DNA from 3 places in the Pseudomonas sp. H3_E04 genome. Region 1 is predicted to be linked to each of the others. Evidence: riboswitches for the same ligand, from Rfam matches in the RefSeq annotation. Region 1 holds a riboswitch; each other region holds the start of a gene.
What was found. Region 1 has a riboswitch for cobalamin ahead of cobO (cob(I)yrinic acid a,c-diamide adenosyltransferase). Riboswitches for the same ligand answer to the same signal wherever they lie in the genome.
Positions count from the first base shown of each region.

Region 1 (6,000 bases):
CGCAAGTAATCCCGATGTCGCTGCGTTCGCGGCGACAGCACGGTGCGGCAACGGAATAGACGTAAACTTTACAAGGTGAAGTTAAAGTCTTACTTGAAGTTTGCCGCGTAGCCGCTAGAATCCTGAATCTATATTGATGGCAAACCGCCTGCGTGATGACGCAGGCGGTTTTGTTTCTGTCCATTCGGCAGAGAAAGCCGCAGCCAGATCAGGATGTTCTGCTTATGACGATGTCGGCCCGCCTCACCTTGATCCTTTGCGCCGCGCTGCTCAGCGCCTGCGCCAGCCGCACACCGCCGCCAGCCCCCGTGGTTCGCGCGCCAATCGTGTTCGCGCCTTCCCAGGCTTTTTCTCCTGTTGCTGAAGACGTGCTGTTCCGCGCCCTCGGCCTGGTCGGCACGCCGTATCGCTGGGGCGGCAATACGCCAGATTCGGGCTTTGATTGCAGTGGTCTGATCGGTTTCGTCTACCGCGACGCGGCGGGAATTTCGCTGCCACGCTCCACCCGGGAAATGATCGTCATGCAGGCGCCGAATGTCGGCAAGGAAGGCTTGCAGACGGGCGACCTGATCTTCTTCGCCACCAACGGCGGCTCGCAGGTCAGTCATGCGGGGATTTACGTCGGCGAGGGGCGCTTCGTGCATGCGCCGGCCACGGGCGGCACGGTCAAGCTCGACAGTCTGTCTAAGGCTTATTGGCAGAAGGCGTATCTGAGCGCCAAGCGGGTGTTGCAGCCGGGGCAGCTGGCGCATAACCCCTAGCGCGTTGCATAACTAAATGTGGGAGCGAGCCTGCTCGCGAAGGCGGAGTGTCAGTCGACAATGATTTGACTGATAAACCGCTTTCGCGAGCAGGCTCGCTCCCACATTTTTTGCTTCGCGCTTAGCTCACTTGCTGGCCGAAACGCGCCAAATTTTGTTCCCGACATCATCCGCCACCAGCAAGCCACCTTGCTGATCGATCACCACGCCCACCGGGCGGCCCAGCGCGTTTTCGTCCTTGTCGAGGAAGCCGGTCAGCACATCCACCGGTTGCCCGGTCGGCTTGCCGCCAGTGAACGGCACGAAGATCACTTTGTAGCCACTGTGCGGTTTGCGATTCCACGAGCCGTGCTGGCCAATGAACGCGCCTTCCTTGAATTGCGCCGGCAGGCTGTTGCCCTCGGCGAAAGTCAGACCCAGCGAAGCCGTGTGCGGGCCGACGGCGTAATCCGGCGCGATGGCCTTGGCCACCAGATCCGGATTCTGCGGTTTGACTCGCTCATCGACGTGTTGACCGTAATAGCTGAATGGCCAGCCATAGAAGCCGCCGTCCTTGACCGAGGTGATGTAGTCCGGCACCAGATCGCTGCCGATTTCGTCACGCTCGTTGACCGCTGTCCACAATGCGCCGCTGGTGGGTTCCCAGGCGAGGCCGTTGGGGTTGCGGATACCCGAGGCGAAGATCCGGTGATTGCCGGTTGCGCGATCGACTTCCCAGATCGCGGCGCGGCCTTCTTCCTGATCCAGACCGTTTTCGCCGACGTTACTGTTCGAGCCGACGGTGACGTACAACTTGCTGCCGTCCTTGCTGGCGATGACGTTCTTGGTCCAGTGGTGATTCAACGTGCCGCCGGGCAAGTCGACAACTTTGATCGGTTGGGTCTTGATCTCGGTGGCGCCCGGCTCGTAATTGAAACGCAGCAGGCGGTCGGTGTCGGCTACGTACAAATCGTTGCCAACCAGCGTCATGCCAAACGGCGAGTTGAGATTCTGCAGGAACACCGTGCGGGTTTCTGCGACGCCATCGTGGTCGGCGTCGCGCAGCAGGGTGATGCGGTTCGGGCTGGGCACGCCGGCGCCGGCCTTGCCCATGACTTTCTTCATCACCCAGCCGCGAATGCCTTTGCTGTCGTCAGGCTTGGGCGGCGCGTTGGTTTCCGCCACCAGCACATCGCCGTTTGGCAGCACATAGAGCCAGCGCGGGTGATCAAGGCTTTCGGCAAACGCGGCGACCTGGGTACCGGCCACTGCGGTCGGTTTCGTGCCGTCCGGCCAGCCCACCGCCGGGGCGATGTTGACTGTCGGGATCAGCGTCTTGTTCGGTTCGGGCAATTTCGGCGACGGGCCGGTGCCGTCGGAGACTTGCAGGCTGGAGGTTTCACCGCAGGCGGCGAGCCCGCCTGCGACGGCGATGATAAGAGCGAGTTGGGCCTTGCGCATTGCTGATCTTCCCTATGAATGCATTCCTAAACATAGAGGAGGGCGCAGGCCCGATGGTTCAACTGCTCAACCGCGGGCTTCCTTGAACAGCACGGCGATGCCCGGATGATAGTTGCCCGCGTCGCTGTGCAATTTGCGATAGGCGTAGGGGAAATACCAGGCCACTGCGCAGGTGTGTTCCTTTTGCAGGTCGTCGACCATGTCCTGCAGTTCTTCGGGGCTGGCGCTGTGCTGGGCTTTTTGCGGAGCGACGAAGAGGCAGCCGAGCTTCAGATCGCTGGCGTAGCTGATGCGTTTGGCATCCACGGTGATGTCGAGCAGGGCCTGGGTCAGGTTGAGGTTGTTGACCCGTGGCCAGCGTTGCGTGGCCTGAATGAACGCGCGGTCTTCGGCGCCGGCAATCAGCAGGTCCGCGCGGGCATTGCGCTCGCCTTCTTCGTTCTGTTTGCGCGTGGCGGTGTCGGTCAGCGTGACCATTTCCGCCATCCACGCCGCTGCCGATAGCAGGCCGAGATTGGCTTTCTCGTCGTGCCAGTACGGCGTGTCGTTGTCGCCGCGTACTGTGTTGTAGCGATCGATACAGTCAAACCAGCGTTCCAGCACCGGGCGCAGAAATTCCAGGCGCGGGTTGCTGATGATCATGCCTTGCATCGTCGTCATCCTTATTGTTGTAGTGGGCTTTTTGAAAAAAGCATGGCTCTTTGATATCACTTGTCACAGTCTGGCACAAGATTGCCGCTGCACAATTGATCAGCGGCAGTTATTCGCGCCCGAAGCGCCTCTTCAATTGACGCTCCACCCCCAACCCTCTAACCTTCGCCGCTTGTTTCAGGTGCTCTGTGGCCCCGCGTCGACAGAGTGAAACAGGGAAGCCGGTGAGGGTGGACTTCAAGCGAAGCCACGACGATCCCGGCGCTGCCCCCGCAACGGTAAATGAGTGAAAACTGCGCCTTGAGCCACTGCCTCGAAAGAAGCGGGAAGGCGCGCAGTCAGGCGAACCGCCGCTCATGAGCCCGGAGACCGGCCTGATCCATCTCAGCGGCATCACGGTGGGCGATGCCAGGCTTTTTGCCGTCTATTCTTGTGCCTGCCCGCCGTTATCCAGCCTCAACGGAGAGCTCCCCCATGACTGATTCCCCCGAGCGTGACGAACGCCATCTGGCGCGCATGCAGCGCAAGAAAGCCGTGATCGACGAACGCATCGCCAATTCGCCCGACGAGTGCGGCCTGGTGCTGGTGTTGACCGGCAATGGCAAAGGCAAAAGCAGCTCGGCGTTCGGCATGCTCGCCCGTGCCATGGGCCACGGCATGCAGTGCGGCGTGGTGCAGTTCATCAAGGGCCGCAACAGCACTGGCGAAGAATTGTTCTTCCGCCGCTTCCCCGAGCAGGTGCGTTTCCACGTCATGGGCGAAGGCTTCACCTGGGAAACCCAGGATCGTCAGCGCGACATCGCCGCAGCGACTGCCGCTTGGGAAGTCTCGCGCGAATTGTTGCGCGACCCTTCGATCGGTCTGGTGGTGCTCGATGAATTGAATATCGCCCTCAAGCACGGCTACCTCGATCTCGATCAGGTGCTCAGCGATTTGCAGGCGCGTCCGCCGATGCAACACGTGGTCGTTACCGGTCGCGGCGCCAAGCCGGAAATGATCGAGATGGGCGACACAGTTACCGAAATGGGCATGCTCAAACACGCCTTCCAGGCCGGAATCAAAGCGCAGAAAGGCGTCGAACTTTGAAGCAATCACGTCACTGCCCGGCGGTGCTGATCGCCGCGCCGGCCTCCGGTCAGGGCAAGACCACCGTCACCGCAGCGCTCGCCCGATTGCATCGCAATCAGGGGCGCAAGGTCCGCGTATTCAAGTGCGGGCCGGATTTTCTCGACCCGATGATCCTCGAGCGCGCCAGCGGTGCACCGGTGTATCAACTGGACATGTGGATGGTCGGCGAGCAGGAAAGTCGCCGGCTGTTGTGGGAAGCCGCCGCCGAGGCCGACCTGATTCTGATCGAGGGCGTGATGGGCCTGTTCGACGGCACGCCATCCAGCGCTGATCTGGCGCGCCACTTCGGCGTACCGGTGCTTGGGGTGATCGACGGTACCGCCATGGCGCAGACCTTTGGTGCTTTGGCGCTGGGCCTGGCGAAGTATCAGCCGGACTTGCCGTTCGCTGGCGTGCTGGCCAACCGCGTTGGCACCTTGCGCCACGCGCAATTGCTCGAAGGCAGCCTCACCGAAGGTCTGCGCTGGTACGGCGCACTGTCCCGCGAGACCGGCATCGAATTGCCGAGCCGCCACCTGGGCCTGGTTCAGGCCAGCGAATTGAATGATCTGGACCTGCGTCTCGACGCGGCCGCCGATGCGCTCGCCAGCAGTTGCCAAGTTGCACTGCCACCGGCCGTTGAATTCGCCGCGCCTGACGTCATCGCCGCCGAACCTCTATTAAAAGGTGTGCGCATCGCCGTCGCCCGCGATGAAGCGTTTGCCTTCACCTATGGCGCCAGTCTCGATCTGCTGCGGGCGATGGGCGCCGAGCTGCAGTTCTTCTCGCCGATCCGCGACACGCAATTGCCCGAGGCGGACAGCCTGTATTTGCCGGGCGGCTATCCAGAGCTGCATCACGTCGCGCTGGCGCAGAACATCTCGATGCTTGCAGCAATCCGCGCGCACCACGCGGCGGGCAAGCCGTTGCTCGCTGAATGTGGCGGGATGCTTTATCTGCTTGATTCGTTGACCGATGTCGAAGGTACTCGTGCTGAGCTGGTCGGTTTGCTCAAGGGCGATGCAGTGATGCAGAAGCGTCTGGCGGCGCTGGCGTTGCAAGCGGTTGAGCTGCCGGAAGGGGAGTTGCGCGGGCATACCTACCATCATTCGCTGACCACCACCGAGCTGACGCCGATTGCCCGTGGGCTGAGTCCCAATGGCGGGCGCGGCGCTGAGGCGGTTTATCGCGAGGGGCGGATGACGGCTTCCTATGTGCACTTTTATTTTCCGTCCAATCCGACCGCAATTGCTGCATTGTTTGCGCCAGACCGTGAGGCCGCCTTCGCGAGCAGGCTCGCTCCCACAATGGATCACCTGAACCCTGTGGGAGCGAGCCTGCTCGCGAAAGGGCCATGACCGACAACACTTTCTCCGAAGCCGAACGCGCAGCGGTCTACAAAGCCATCGCCGAACGTCGCGACATGCGCCATTTCACTGGCGGAAGCGTCGAGCCGCAGTTGCTGCGTCGTCTGCTCGAAGCCGCTCATCAAGCGCCAAGCGTCGGCCTGATGCAGCCGTGGCGCTTCATTCGTATCAGCGATCGTGCTTTGCGCGGGCAGATCCGCGATCTCGTCGAAGACGAACGTATCCGCACCGCCGAAGCCCTTGGCGAGCGCAGCGATGAGTTCATGCAGCTCAAAGTCGAAGGCATCAACGATTGCGCCGAAGTGTTGGTGGCGGCGCTGATGGACGATCGCGAGAAACACATTTTCGGTCGGCGCACGTTGCCGGAAATGGACATGGCTTCACTGTCCTGCGCGATCCAGAATCTGTGGCTGGCCTCCCGCGCTGAAGGTCTGGGCATGGGCTGGGTCTCGCTGTTCGAGCCGCAGGCCCTGGCGGATTTGCTCAAATTGCCGGCCGGTGCCAAGCCGCTGGCGGTGTTGTGTCTCGGCCCGGTCAAGGAGTTCTATCCGGCGCCGATGCTGGTGCTTGAAGGCTGGGCGCAGGCGCGACCGCTGAACGAGTTGCTGTACGAAAATTATTGGGGAGTGAGTCAATGAGTGTGGCGTTGCTGAGTGTCGCTGCGGTAGCGCTGG
Region 1 covers NZ_CP162797.1:278,798-284,797, forward strand. The annotation lists gene AB4N53_RS01295 (C40 family peptidase) at 1-9, shown strand, start outside; gene AB4N53_RS01300 (C40 family peptidase) at 225-761, shown strand; gene AB4N53_RS01305 (PQQ-dependent sugar dehydrogenase) at 888-2,201, opposite strand; gene AB4N53_RS01310 (hypothetical protein) at 2,268-2,852, opposite strand; cobalamin riboswitch at 3,015-3,244, shown strand; gene cobO (cob(I)yrinic acid a,c-diamide adenosyltransferase) at 3,327-3,938, shown strand; gene AB4N53_RS01320 (cobyrinate a,c-diamide synthase) at 3,935-5,317, shown strand; gene bluB (5,6-dimethylbenzimidazole synthase) at 5,314-5,964, shown strand; gene cbiB (adenosylcobinamide-phosphate synthase CbiB) at 5,961-6,000, shown strand, end outside.

Region 2 (6,000 bases), 1.6 Mb from region 1:
CTTCGCCGAGCAACTCGACGGCTACGCATTTACCCGCTTTGGCTGGGTACAGAGCTACGGTTCGCGCTGCGTCAAACCGGCGGTAATCTTCGGCGACCTCAGCCGCCCGCAAGCCATGACGGTCGAGTGGATTCGCTACGCCCAAGGTCTGACCAACAAGGTCATTAAAGGCATGCTGACCGGCCCGGTGACCATGCTGATGTGGTCGTTCCCGCGCGAAGACGTCAGCCGTGAGATTCAGGCACGACAACTGGCGCTGGCCATTCGTGACGAGGTGAATGATCTGGAAGCGGCAGGAATCAAAATTGTGCAGATCGACGAAGCGGCGTTTCGTGAAGGCTTGCCGTTGCGCCGGGCGCAGTGGCAACCGTATCTGGACTGGGCAAGCGAAGCGTTCCGCCTGTGCGCCTGCGGCGTGCGCGATGAAACCCAGATCCATACGCACATGTGCTACAGCGAATTCAACGATGTGATCGAGTCGATCGCGGCGATGGACGCCGATGTCATCACCATCGAAACCTCACGGTCGGACATGGAACTGCTCGAGGCTTTCGAAGCGTTTGCCTACCCGAACGACATCGGCCCGGGCGTCTACGATATTCACTCACCACGCATTCCCGATGTTACGGAAATGGTCGGCTTGCTGCGCAAGGCCGCGCAACGTATTCCGGTGGAGCGTCTGTGGGTCAATCCGGATTGCGGATTGAAAACCCGAGGCTGGCCAGAGACCGAAGCGGCGTTGGTGCATATGGTCAGCGCAGCGCGGCAACTGCGCAAAGAATGGGCCTGATCCTTCACCGCCCTGGAAAACATAACCCCTGTGGGAGCGAGCCTGCTCGCGAAAGCGGCCTGTCAGCCACAGTTAAATTGCCTGACCTGCCGCCTTCGTGAGCAAGCCCACTCCCACAGGATTTCGCGTTACACCCGCCATCCCCGCTAACCCACAAATCCATTGTGGGAGCGGGCTTGCTCGCGAAAGCGGCAGGTCAGACACAAATGAGTCAGGTAAGAAAACGCAATATCGGCGCACCATCGAACGGGTCCGTCAGATAGTGCGCCCTGACCCCGAAGGTCGTCTGTAACCGCTCCGGCGTCAGCACGTGCAGCGGCTCGCCCAATGCCACCAGACGCCCGCGCTCCAGCACCGCCAGGCGATCGCACTTGAGCGCCTGGTTGAGATCGTGCAGGGCGATCAGCGTAGTCACCGGCAGTGCGCGGACCACTTGCAGAATGCTCAACTGGTGCTGAATGTCGAGGTGGTTGGCCGGTTCGTCGAGCAGCAGGATCTGCGGGCGCTGCGCCAGTGCGCGGGCGATGTGCACGCGTTGACGTTCGCCACCGGAAAGACTGCGCCAGAGGCGTTTACGCAGGTGCACGGCGTCAACGTCGACCAGCGCTTGCTCGACGATGGCGTCGTCGGCGGGGGACCACGGTTGCAGCGCCGATAACCACGGCGTACGCCCCAGCGCCACGGCGTCGAATACGCGGATGCCATCGTCGGTATCGGCCTGTTGCTCAACCACCGCAAGCGTCTGCGCGATGCTGCGCCGCGACATTGTGCCCAGCGCCTGACCGTCGAGCTGCACCTGGCCTTCGTTCGGCTCACGCAGGCCGGCGAGCAGTTTCAGCAAAGTGGATTTCCCCGAACCGTTCGGGCCGACAATGCCCAGCGTCTCGCCGCGCTGAACGTCGAGACTGACACCGTTAAGCAACTCGGCGCCACGCACCTTGAAGCCCACACTCGCACAACTCAATACCGCGTTCATCGTGCCGATCTCCGGCCCACCAGAATCAGGGCGAACACCGGCGCGCCGACCAGCGCGGTGATCACGCCGACCGGAATCACCTGACCCTTGATCAGGGTCCGCGACAGCACATCGGCGGCAATCAGAAACACCGCGCCGCCCAGTGCACTGGCGGGCAGCAGACGCGCATGCCCCGTGCCGAGCAACAACCGCGCGGCGTGGGGAATCACCAGGCCAACAAAGCCGATCGAGCCGACGATCGACACCATCACCGCCGTCACCAGCGCGGCGCAGCCGATCAACAGAATTTGCACACGTCGCACTGGAATGCCGAGGGATGCCGCCGAATCCACGCCGAAGGTAAACGCATCCAGCGCCCGCCGGTGCCACAGGCAAACGACCAGCCCGAGCAAGGCCACTGGGACCGCCAGCCACACCGACGGCCAGCGCACGCCGCCGAGATTGCCGAGCAGCCAGAACATGATCCCGCGCGCCTGTTCCGAACTGGCCGAGCGGGTGATCAGAAACGCGGTGAGGGCGTTGAAAAGCTGCGAGCCGGCGATCCCGGCAAGAATGATCTGTCCGGTACCGCTGGCCGTGCCGCTGACCCGCGCCAACAGGATCACCAGCGCGAACGCCGTCACCGCACCGGCAAAGGCACCCACCGACAATGAAATCGCCCCTGCGCCGACGCCAAGCAGCGCGACCATCACCGCGCCGGTCGAGGCGCCAGCGGAAATTCCCAGCAGATACGGATCGGCCAACGGATTGCGCAGCAGCGACTGCAAAATCACCCCGCATGTCGCCAGACCGGCGCCGCAGGCCGCCGCGACCAAAGCGCGAGTCAGGCGATAGTTCCAGACAATGCCTTCGTCGATCGGGTCGAGCACATAACCGGCACCCCACAGCTTGTTGGCCAGCACCTGCAACACCACGCTCGGCTCGATTGAAGTCTCACCAATGGCCACGCCGCCGATCAGCGCGACCGATAGCGTCAACAGAACCAGCAGCAAACGGATCAGGCGTCTGCTCATTGCGACAGGTCGTAGCCGTTGATGGCCGTGGCCAGTTGTGCGAGGCCGTCGAAGGTGCGCAGGCTGGCCTGCATGGCCATGGCGTCAAGAATGATGATGCGGTTGTGCTTGACCGCGTCCATGTTGCGCGTCACTGGATCACTGCGCAGAAAGGCGAGTTTCTTCTGATAATCGTCAGCCGGGAAACGCCGACGATCCATGCGCGCGATGACCAGAAACGTCGGGTTGGCCTTGGCGATGGTTTCCCAGCCGACGGTCGGCCATTCTTCATCCGACTCGACGACGTTGCGCACGCCGAGGGTGCTGAGCATGAAATCGGGAACGCCTTTGTGTCCGGCCACGAACGGCTCGATGTCCATCTCGGCGCTGGAGAACCACACCAGTGCACTGACGTCTTTGCGCTGCTGTTTTGTCGCCGTGGCGATCGACTGTGCGAGGCTGGCTTTGAGCTGCTCATTGAGCTGCTCGCCGCGCGCCTGCACGTCGAAAATCGCCGCCAGTTGGCTCACGGCTTTATAGATGCTGTCGATGCGGAACGGCGCCAGCCGCGTGCCGTCCGAGCCGACGAGGTTGTCCTTGGCTTCGCAATCAGAGGGCAGCAGATAGGTGGGAATCTTCAGTTCATGGAACTGCTCACGGGTGCCGACCGCGCCTTGCGGGCCGACCATCCATTCCAGCTCGACGGCGACCAGTTCCGGGCGTTTGCCGATCACCGCTTCGAAACTTGGCTCGTTGTCGGCGAGACGCTCGACCCTGTCGTTCTGCGTTTTGTATGTGCCCAGCACATCGTTGAACCACAGCGAAGTGCCGACGACTTTGTCGCCCAGGCCCAAGGCATAAAGCATTTCCGTACCGGCCTGGCCGATGGTCACCGTGCGCGCAGGAGCGTGCTGAAAGGTCAGGCTGCTGCCGCAGTTTTCGACGGTCAGCGGATACGTAGTCGGCGCCGCTTGCGCCAGGGCGCAAAGACTCAGAGCGGTGAGCAGGGTGGCAACGCGGGGCAGCAGCATGGGGCAGTCTCCAGGGGAACCGTACGTGAGCGGGCGGGTACGGTTGGAAACACACCTCGGGCGCGGTCGTGGAAACTGCGCAAGGCCGGCATTGAAAAACGCGCACGGCACGATGTCCTTCCCGGACACCCCGCCGGTTAGTCAGTCACTGTGCCGGCAGGTCTCCTGACTGATGCGTCATCGCCACGCTCCGGCCTTCCCGGGATTCACCCAGTGGCAGTCAAGGAGCAGGCTCGGCACCTACAGTTGCGGGGGCAGTTCCGATTGATGCTGTGCAAGCATTTCGGATTCCCTATTAATTCCGTGTGGAAACCGGCGGCGGCATGGTAGTCGATCGAGCCGCTGAAGGGGAGACCAATCTATCGCGACGAGCATTAGCAGCAGGCGTCTGCTGTCACGCCAACCTTGCTTCCGGCAGTTCAAGGGAGTGATGGGATCGTTCCCACGCTGAGCGCGGGAACGATCACGGTCAGGGCCGACTCAGCTGGCTTGCGGAGTTTCACCCCGGGCCAGACGCGCATTGATGTCGTCGATCACCTGAGGCAGTTCAGCGATGGTATCGATCAGGTAATGCGGGCGCGAAGGGGCGAACATCTTGCCGATCCGCGCGCGTTCTACCGCCAGTCGATCCGACGCCAACGCCTTGTATTGCTCATAGGTCAGGCCCAGCGCGTTGCCGGAACAGGTCAACGCCACCGTCCACATGCCGGCGGCGCGCCCTTCGAGAATTCCCGGCCAGGTGTCGTCGACCTTGACGCAGGCGGCCACGTCATTGATGCCCAGGGCAATCACGTTGGCCAACGCCTGCGCCGGATATGGACGGCCATTGGGCACTTCATCGGTGGCGACGACATGGTCGGCGACGTAGCCATTTTCCTCTGCCAGTCCGACGACCTTGGCCATCACCACCGCCGGATAGCCCGAGCACGAACCGATTTTCAAACCCTTGTCGCGCAACGCCGCCATCGCCTCGAGTGCACCCGGAATCAACGCCGAATGCAGGGCGATTTTTTCGATCTGCAACGGCATGAATCGTTCGTAGATCGCCGTCACATCGTCGTCACTCGGCAAGCGGTCAAACGCCGCGCGGTAACGTTCGGCAATCTGCGGCAGGTTGCACAGGGTGCGGATGTGATCCCACTTGCCCATGCCCATTGGCCCGCGCGCTTCCTCCAGCGACACGGCGACGCCGAACTCGGCAAAGGCTTCGACGAAAATCTGCGTCGGCGCAAACGAGCCGAAATCGACAACGGTGCCGGCCCAGTCGAGGATCGCGGCTTGCAGATGAGTCGGTTGTTGGTACTGCATGGTCAATCTCCGTTTTCAGGTAAGCGTGGGCCGTCCCTCGACAATGAGGTAGGCGGTTCAAGGGGCAGGGCTGATCAGGTCAGCGGTGGATTCGCATCAAACAGTTCGGCAATCACTGGCCGGTTCCTGCGGATGCCGAGGCAGCACAGGTGGTATTCGATGAAGAACGGGTGATCGACAAAGGTGATCGGCCTGGTGCCCGGGGTCTCGGCGTATTCCACGGCCGAGACAAAACCGATACCGATGCCTTTGACGATCGCGTGGACGATGGCTTCGCGGCTGTTGAGTTGCATGACGCAATTGAGCTCGATATCGAGCCGTTTGCAGCTTTCTTCCACCAGTTGCCGGGTACGCGCACTGGATTCGCGCATCACCCATTTTTCGCCGCTGATTTCACTGACGTGAACCTGCGCCTTACCGGCCCACGGATGGTCATCGCGGACCACGGCGATGATCGGATAACGGTGATACAGCCGCGTGTGGAAGCGCTCATCGAATTCCGACAAGGCCAGAATCGCCACGTCGATATCGAAGTTGAACAACCGCGCCAGGGTGTCCTTTTCCGAGGAAAACGAGGTTTCCAGTTCGATATCCGGGTGGCGCTGCATCAGCTCATAGGTCAGATTCATGGCAATCGGCGGTGACACCGCGCCGAGGCGCAGCATGCCGGTCTTGCGCTGCTTGAAGCTCTGCAACAGTTGCACGGCTTCATCCTCCTGACCGAACAGCCCCTGAGTGATCGCATAGAGCTTGTGCCCGGCGGCGCTCATTTCGATGTAGCGGCCACGGCGATGAAACAGTTCGACCGAGAAGGTGTTCTCCAGTGCGTTGACCTGTTCGCTGACGGTCGGCTGACCGACGCAGAGGTACTCGGCAGCAAGGGTGAAGCTGCCGGTCTTGGCT
Region 2 covers NZ_CP162797.1:1,868,942-1,874,941, reverse strand. The annotation lists gene metE (5-methyltetrahydropteroyltriglutamate--homocysteine S-methyltransferase) at 1-790, shown strand, start outside; gene AB4N53_RS08350 (ABC transporter ATP-binding protein) at 1,002-1,766, opposite strand; gene AB4N53_RS08345 (FecCD family ABC transporter permease) at 1,763-2,779, opposite strand; gene AB4N53_RS08340 (ABC transporter substrate-binding protein) at 2,776-3,789, opposite strand; cobalamin riboswitch at 3,928-4,121, opposite strand; gene phnX (phosphonoacetaldehyde hydrolase) at 4,270-5,097, opposite strand; gene AB4N53_RS08330 (LysR substrate-binding domain-containing protein) at 5,172-6,000, opposite strand, start outside.
Region 2: it holds a riboswitch for cobalamin, as region 1 does, so the genes downstream of both, AB4N53_RS08340 (ABC transporter substrate-binding protein) here and cobO (cob(I)yrinic acid a,c-diamide adenosyltransferase) in region 1, are expected to answer to the same signal.

Region 3 (6,000 bases), 870 kb from region 1:
GTGTTTGGAAAACATGGGTGGCCAGCGTCCGAAGTTCCCGGTTTTCACAGTCGAGGAACACTTGCGTTTCCATCGCGAGACCGGTTGCTTCGTGACCATCGACGTAACGCACCTCTGCTCGCTGATGCCCTACGGCGAAGATTTGTTCGCAGCTATCGCCACTTTGGCACCGGTGACCCGCCATCTGCACATTGCCGACCTCAACGACACGCACCACCAACATCTGCCAATCGGCGAAGGCAATCTGCGCTTGAGCGACGTGCTCAATCGCTTCGCGGTCAATGGCTATCGAGGCGTGGCGGTGGTGGAGGAATTCATTCCGCGCTTTTCCACCGAGTATTACCTGGAGAAGGCGCTGGCCTACAAACAAGGCGTAGAGACCTTGCTTGCCGACGCGCGACAGAACACCCATGCCGGCTGAATCCAGTCTGGCGAAAGCTGGATCACAGAGCGAGATAGCGACGGGCATCCGCGACGCGCTGCCCTTCGTGTTCTCGCTGTTGCTGACGTTCACACTGATCGGCATGCTCGGGCGCCGTCATGGTCTGGAACTGCCGGCCATGGTGGTGTTCAGCGGCACGGTGATGGCCTCGCCGTTGCAACTGACGCTGCTGGAGACGCCCGCGCACCTGCTCAATGCCTTTGGCGTGCTGGTCTCGGCGCTGAGTATCAACCTGCGTTTTCTGGTATTCACTCTGAGCCTGAAATCCAGCCTCGACGGCCCGGTCAAAGCGTTCATCCCGGCGCTGGCGGTGATGGCCAATGCAGCCTTCACGCTGATGTCGATTCGCAAGGAGCAGCAATCGATCAGCCGTCCGTACGCCAACACTGTGTGTTTTTTGCTGTATGGCGCCGCTCTGCTTGGCACCGTGGCCGGCTACTGCTTCGCCAGCCTGGCCGACAATGCCTTGATGGATCACGCCAACGTGGTGATCGCGATCTTTCTCAGCGCTTCGCTGGGCAAGATGGCCCGCGACCGTCAGAGCTTCCACGGCCAATGGATTGCCGGCCTGGCCAGCGTTGCAAGCTTGTTATGGCTCGGCGAAATCAGCCTGCTGCTGGTGCTCGCCGTCACGGTACTGACGAGTTATGCCTATGACCGACCCTAGTACGTTCTGGCTGTACGTGTCGATTTGCGCGCTGGTGTCGGCAATCTGTCGTTTGCTGCCCCTGGCGGTCGACGTCGAACGGCTGTCCGGCGGTGCGCGCACGTTCATTGACCGACTGGGCAAATACACCTCGGTGGCGATGCTGGTGAGTTTGCTGGCGGCAGCGCTCTATCCCTTGGCCAGCCAGCACGCAGAGAACCTGCCGTGGATGGCGCCAGTGGTGCTGGCCTGGCTGCTGAGCCTGACGCCACTCAAGTCCTACTACGCGTTTCTGATCGCTTTGGCGCTCTACGTGCTGCTCGTAATGCGCTAGCGGTCGATTGACGACAATCGCCGCCCATGTTCTCCTGCACACCTTGTTACGGGTGCCCTTCACAGGGTGAAACGGGAAACCGGTGAATCATGTGCTTTACTCAAAGCCATGTCAGTCCGGTGCTGCCCCCGCAACGGTAAGCGAGCGAAGCGTCAAATCCACTGTGCCCCGGCATGGGAAGGTGACGCTTGCAGGTCGGCGACAAGCCAGCCCCTCGCAAGCCCGGAGACCGGCCCGCAACATCCAGCGCGCACCAGCGCCGCTGACCACAAACAAACCCGCGGTGGGCGGGCGCTGTTCGAAATCCCTGCGTGCCCGGCTCGCGGGGTTTTTCATGCGCTCTGTTTACCCGCTGACATTTCAGAGGGAAGCGCTATGTCGATCATCAGCAATACCGTCAGCCACACTGACCACATCTCCAGCAGCACCACCCTGGGCCAGCGCGTAGCTGCCGCCCTCTTCGCCTCGATCCTCGGTGCCAGCCTGGTCTGGTTCGCCGGTTTCTCGCACATCGAAGCGGTGCACAACGCCGCCCACGATACGCGCCACAGTGCCGCGTTCCCGTGCCACTGAGGCCTGCCGACATGATCAAGCGTATCGCGCAAACCGCAGGATTCACCGGCTTGCTGGCCGCCCTGCTCCTGACTTTGCTGCAGAGTTTTTGGGTCTCGCCACTGATTCTTCAGGCCGAAACCTTCGAGAAATCCGAACCGGTCGCGCAAGTCCACGAACATGCTGCTGGCACTGCCGCCCACAGCCACGATGGCGAAGCCTGGGAGCCGGAAGACGGCTGGCAGCGCGTGGTCTCGACCACTGGCGGTAATCTGGTGGTGGCGGTGGGTTTCGCCTTGATGCTCGCCGGCCTGTACACCCTGCGCGCGCCGACCAAGACCTCGCAAGGCCTGCTCTGGGGTCTGGCCGGTTATGCCACGTTCGTTCTCGCACCGACGCTGGGGCTGCCACCTGAATTGCCGGGCACTGCGGCTGCTGATCTGGCTTCTCGGCAGATCTGGTGGATCGGCACTGCCGCTTCGACCGCTGTCGGTCTGGCGTTGATCGCCTTCAGCCGCCACTGGCTGATGAAGCTTCTCGGTGTGGCGATTCTCGCCGTGCCGCATGTGATCGGCGCACCACAACCGCAGGTGCATTCCATGCTCGCGCCAGAGGCACTGGAAACCCAGTTCAAAATCGCTTCGCAGCTGACCAACGTCGCGTTCTGGCTGGCCTTGGGCCTGATCAGTGCGTGGTTGTTCCGCCGCAAAAGCGCAGGCCAATATCAGGCATGACCGATGACCGCGCAGCGCCGACCCTCGTGGTCGGCCTCGGCTGCCAGCGCGGCTGCCCGGCCAGTACGTTGCGCGCGTTACTCGATCAGGCGTTGCAGGCGCATCGCATTGAACTGCGAGCAGTCAGGGCTTTGGCCAGTATCGATCTCAAACGCGACGAACCGGGTCTGCTGGAACTGGCCACACAACTGAACCTGCCACTGCAGTATTTCAACAGTGCCGAGCTGGCGCCCTATCAACAGCGTCTCAGCCATCAATCGCAGATCGCCTTTGAGCGCACCGGCTGCTACGGCGTGGCGGAAAGCGCCGCGCTGGCGCTGGCCGAGCAACTGATTCAGGCACCGGTGAAACTGCTGATACCCCGGCAGAAATATGCGCAGGCCACGCTGGCCTTGGCTGGCGCCGGTTAAAATCCCGATAATCCCCGCCATCGATCATGAGCACGCTTCATCTGAGGTGCGGCTGCGCTTCTTACCAAGGATTCAACGATGACCGTCTACTTCATCGGCGCCGGCCCCGGCGACCCCGAACTCATCACTGTCAAAGGCCAGCGCCTGATTCGCAACTGCCCGGTGATTATCTACGCCGGTTCGCTGGTGCCGACGGCGGTTCTGGAAGGACACCAAGCCGAAATCGTGGTCAACAGCGCTGAGCTGCACCTTGAGCAGATCATCGATTTGATCAGGAGCGCCCATGCCAAAGGCCAGGATGTGGCCCGTGTGCACTCCGGAGATCCAAGTCTGTACGGAGCGATTGGTGAGCAGATTCGCTATTTGCGTGAGCTGGGCATTCCTTTCGAGATCATTCCCGGCGTGACGGCTACAGCGGCATGCGCAGCGCTGCTCGGCGCCGAGTTGACCTTGCCGGACATCTCGCAAAGCGTGATTTTGACCCGTTACGCCGACAAGACCGCGATGCCGGCCGGCGAAGAACTGGCCAGTCTGGCGCAGCACCGCGCGACCATGGCGATCCACTTGGGGGTCAATCATCTGGAGAAGATTCTGTCTGAACTGCTGCCGCACTACGGCGCGGATTGCCCGATTGCCGTTATTCACCGCGCGACATGGCCGGATCAGGATTGGGTGGTTGGTACGTTGGCGGACATTGCCGACAAGGTCGAGGCCAAAGGCTTTCGACGTACGGCGTTGATTCTGGTCGGGCGGGTGCTGGGCAGTGAGGTGTTCAGCGAATCTTCGCTGTATCGCGCCGGGCATGCACATCTTTATCGCCCTTGAAGGCGCTTTGGCGAGCAGGCTCGCTCACACATCGGATTGCATCTCATTGTGGGAGCGAGCCTGCTCGCGAATGGGCGGCAAATGTTGCCCATAAAAAAACGGCGCTCACGGGGCGCCGTTTTTCATGTTCGCAGCGAACGCCTTAGTAGTAGGCGTTTTCTTTCTGCGTATGGTCGGTCACGTCGCGAACGCCCTTGAGCTCAGGAATGCGCTCGAGCAAGGTGCGCTCGATGCCTTCCTTCAAGGTTACGTCGGCCTGGCCGCAGCCCTGGCAACCGCCCCCAAACTGCAACACGGCAATGCCGTCCTCGACCACATCGATCAGGCTGACCTGACCGCCGTGGCTGGCCAGCCCCGGGTTGATCTCGGTTTGCAGGTAGTAGTTGATGCGCTCGTTGACCGGGCTGTCGGCATTGACCATCGGCACTTTGGCGTTCGGCGCCTTGATGGTCAGCTGGCCGCCCATGCGGTCGGTGGCATAGTCGACAACGGCGTCGTCAAGAAACGCTTCGCTGAAGGAATCGATGTAGGCAGTGAAGCTTTTCAGCCCCAGCGCGGTATCTTCAGGCTTCTCTTCGCCCGGCTTGCAGTAGGCAATGCAGGTTTCGGCGTACTGGGTGCCAGGCTGGGTGATGAAGACGCGGATGCCGATGCCCGGGGTGTTCTGCTTGGAGAGCAGATCGGCCAGGTAATCATGGGCGGCGTCGGTAATGGTAATAGCGGTCATAAAAACTCCTCGCAGGCTTGGGCGCAGTTTACGCCAATCGGCGCGGCTGACAAAGTCCTAGTATTTTTGTCAGGAAAGAATCTCGGCACACGCCGGCGAATGCTCAAAGGTTCTCGTACCGGTTCATATCCAGCACACCCTCTTCCACCGGATCGGTTTCGTGGATGTACTGGCTCAGATCATGGAAATACCGCCAGAACTGCGGATGACTGCGGCGAATGCCCCAGCGTTCGACGATTTTTTCGAAGCGATTGGCATCCCTGGCGTTCTCCATGGCATCGACAAACGCCGGCACCTGCTCGGCCGGTACGTTGAACATGAAGTTCGGGTAACTGGTAAGTACGCCCGGATAGACAGTCAACGTGTCGAGCCCCGGCTGATAGCGCCGCGACTCACCCAGCAGAAACGCCACGTTGCTGTGCGCACGGTTGCGCAGCAGGCTGTAGACCTCGCGCTTGCCGCTGGCAGTTTCGACGCGCAGCAAGGTCGCCTCGGGCAACTGGTCGATGACTTTCAGCCCCGCTGCCGGTCGCGAGGCCAGACGGCTCAAGGCCTGCTCGGCGTTCTGCAATGCCGGATCGATATTCGGCCGTGAGCAATAAGCGCCGTCGCAGCGATTGATCGGGTCTGGCCGCGCGTTCAGATCGCCGTAGCGCGCCAGCAATTGCATGGCGAAATCGCGTTTCGGGTCATTTCCGTCAAGTTTCAGCGCGGTCGGTTTGTCGTCGTCGATGGCCTCGTAATCCAGCCACATCTTGAACTGGCCGCCGTCCTGATACCAATCGTTGAGGTAATCCTCGCGCGAGTCGGCGGGCATCAGGCGCAGGAAGTTCTGTTCGGCACCGTTGCGGATCAGGTCGAAATACAGACGAGTCTGCGCCTGATGGGAGACGTTGCCGAACACATCGAAGTTGACCGCTAGCTGGTAATAGGTGCGCTCGAGCAGCGGATAGTCGAATAGCCACATGGTTTGCGGCACTTCACCGATCAAACCCTTGGTAACCGAGGCGCTGTCGAAATGGCGGAAAATGCTCAGCAAGGCGTTGTCGTTGCCGGCCCACAGCGTCGACCAGCTCGGCGCCGGCAGATCGGCGTAGCTGTCGCGGCGCAGGGCTTCGTATTCGTTGCGCTTGTCGCGGTAGTCGCGCCACAGGCTCAGCACGCTGCCGACGTCGTCGTTCTGCCCCGGCATCGCCAGCAGCGGCGTGGCCTGGCCGCGGTAGTTCGGGTCGGTGATATAGAGGTCATGTTCCGGCGCCTGGAACAGCGCCCAGAAGTTGTCGCGGATCACATCGGTCGCGATCTGCCCACGGCACACCGGCCCACGAAT
Region 3 covers NZ_CP162797.1:1,153,006-1,159,005, reverse strand. The annotation lists gene AB4N53_RS05325 (sugar phosphate isomerase/epimerase family protein) at 1-421, shown strand, start outside; gene AB4N53_RS05320 (AzlC family ABC transporter permease) at 411-1,109, shown strand; gene AB4N53_RS05315 (hypothetical protein) at 1,096-1,422, shown strand; cobalamin riboswitch at 1,456-1,674, shown strand; gene AB4N53_RS05310 (CbtB domain-containing protein) at 1,798-1,995, shown strand; gene AB4N53_RS05305 (CbtA family protein) at 2,007-2,708, shown strand; gene AB4N53_RS05300 (cobalamin biosynthesis protein) at 2,705-3,118, shown strand; gene cobM (precorrin-4 C(11)-methyltransferase) at 3,197-3,943, shown strand; gene nfuA (Fe-S biogenesis protein NfuA) at 4,086-4,670, opposite strand; gene AB4N53_RS05285 (fatty acid cis/trans isomerase) at 4,774-6,000, opposite strand, start outside.
Region 3: it holds a riboswitch for cobalamin, as region 1 does, so the genes downstream of both, AB4N53_RS05310 (CbtB domain-containing protein) here and cobO (cob(I)yrinic acid a,c-diamide adenosyltransferase) in region 1, are expected to answer to the same signal.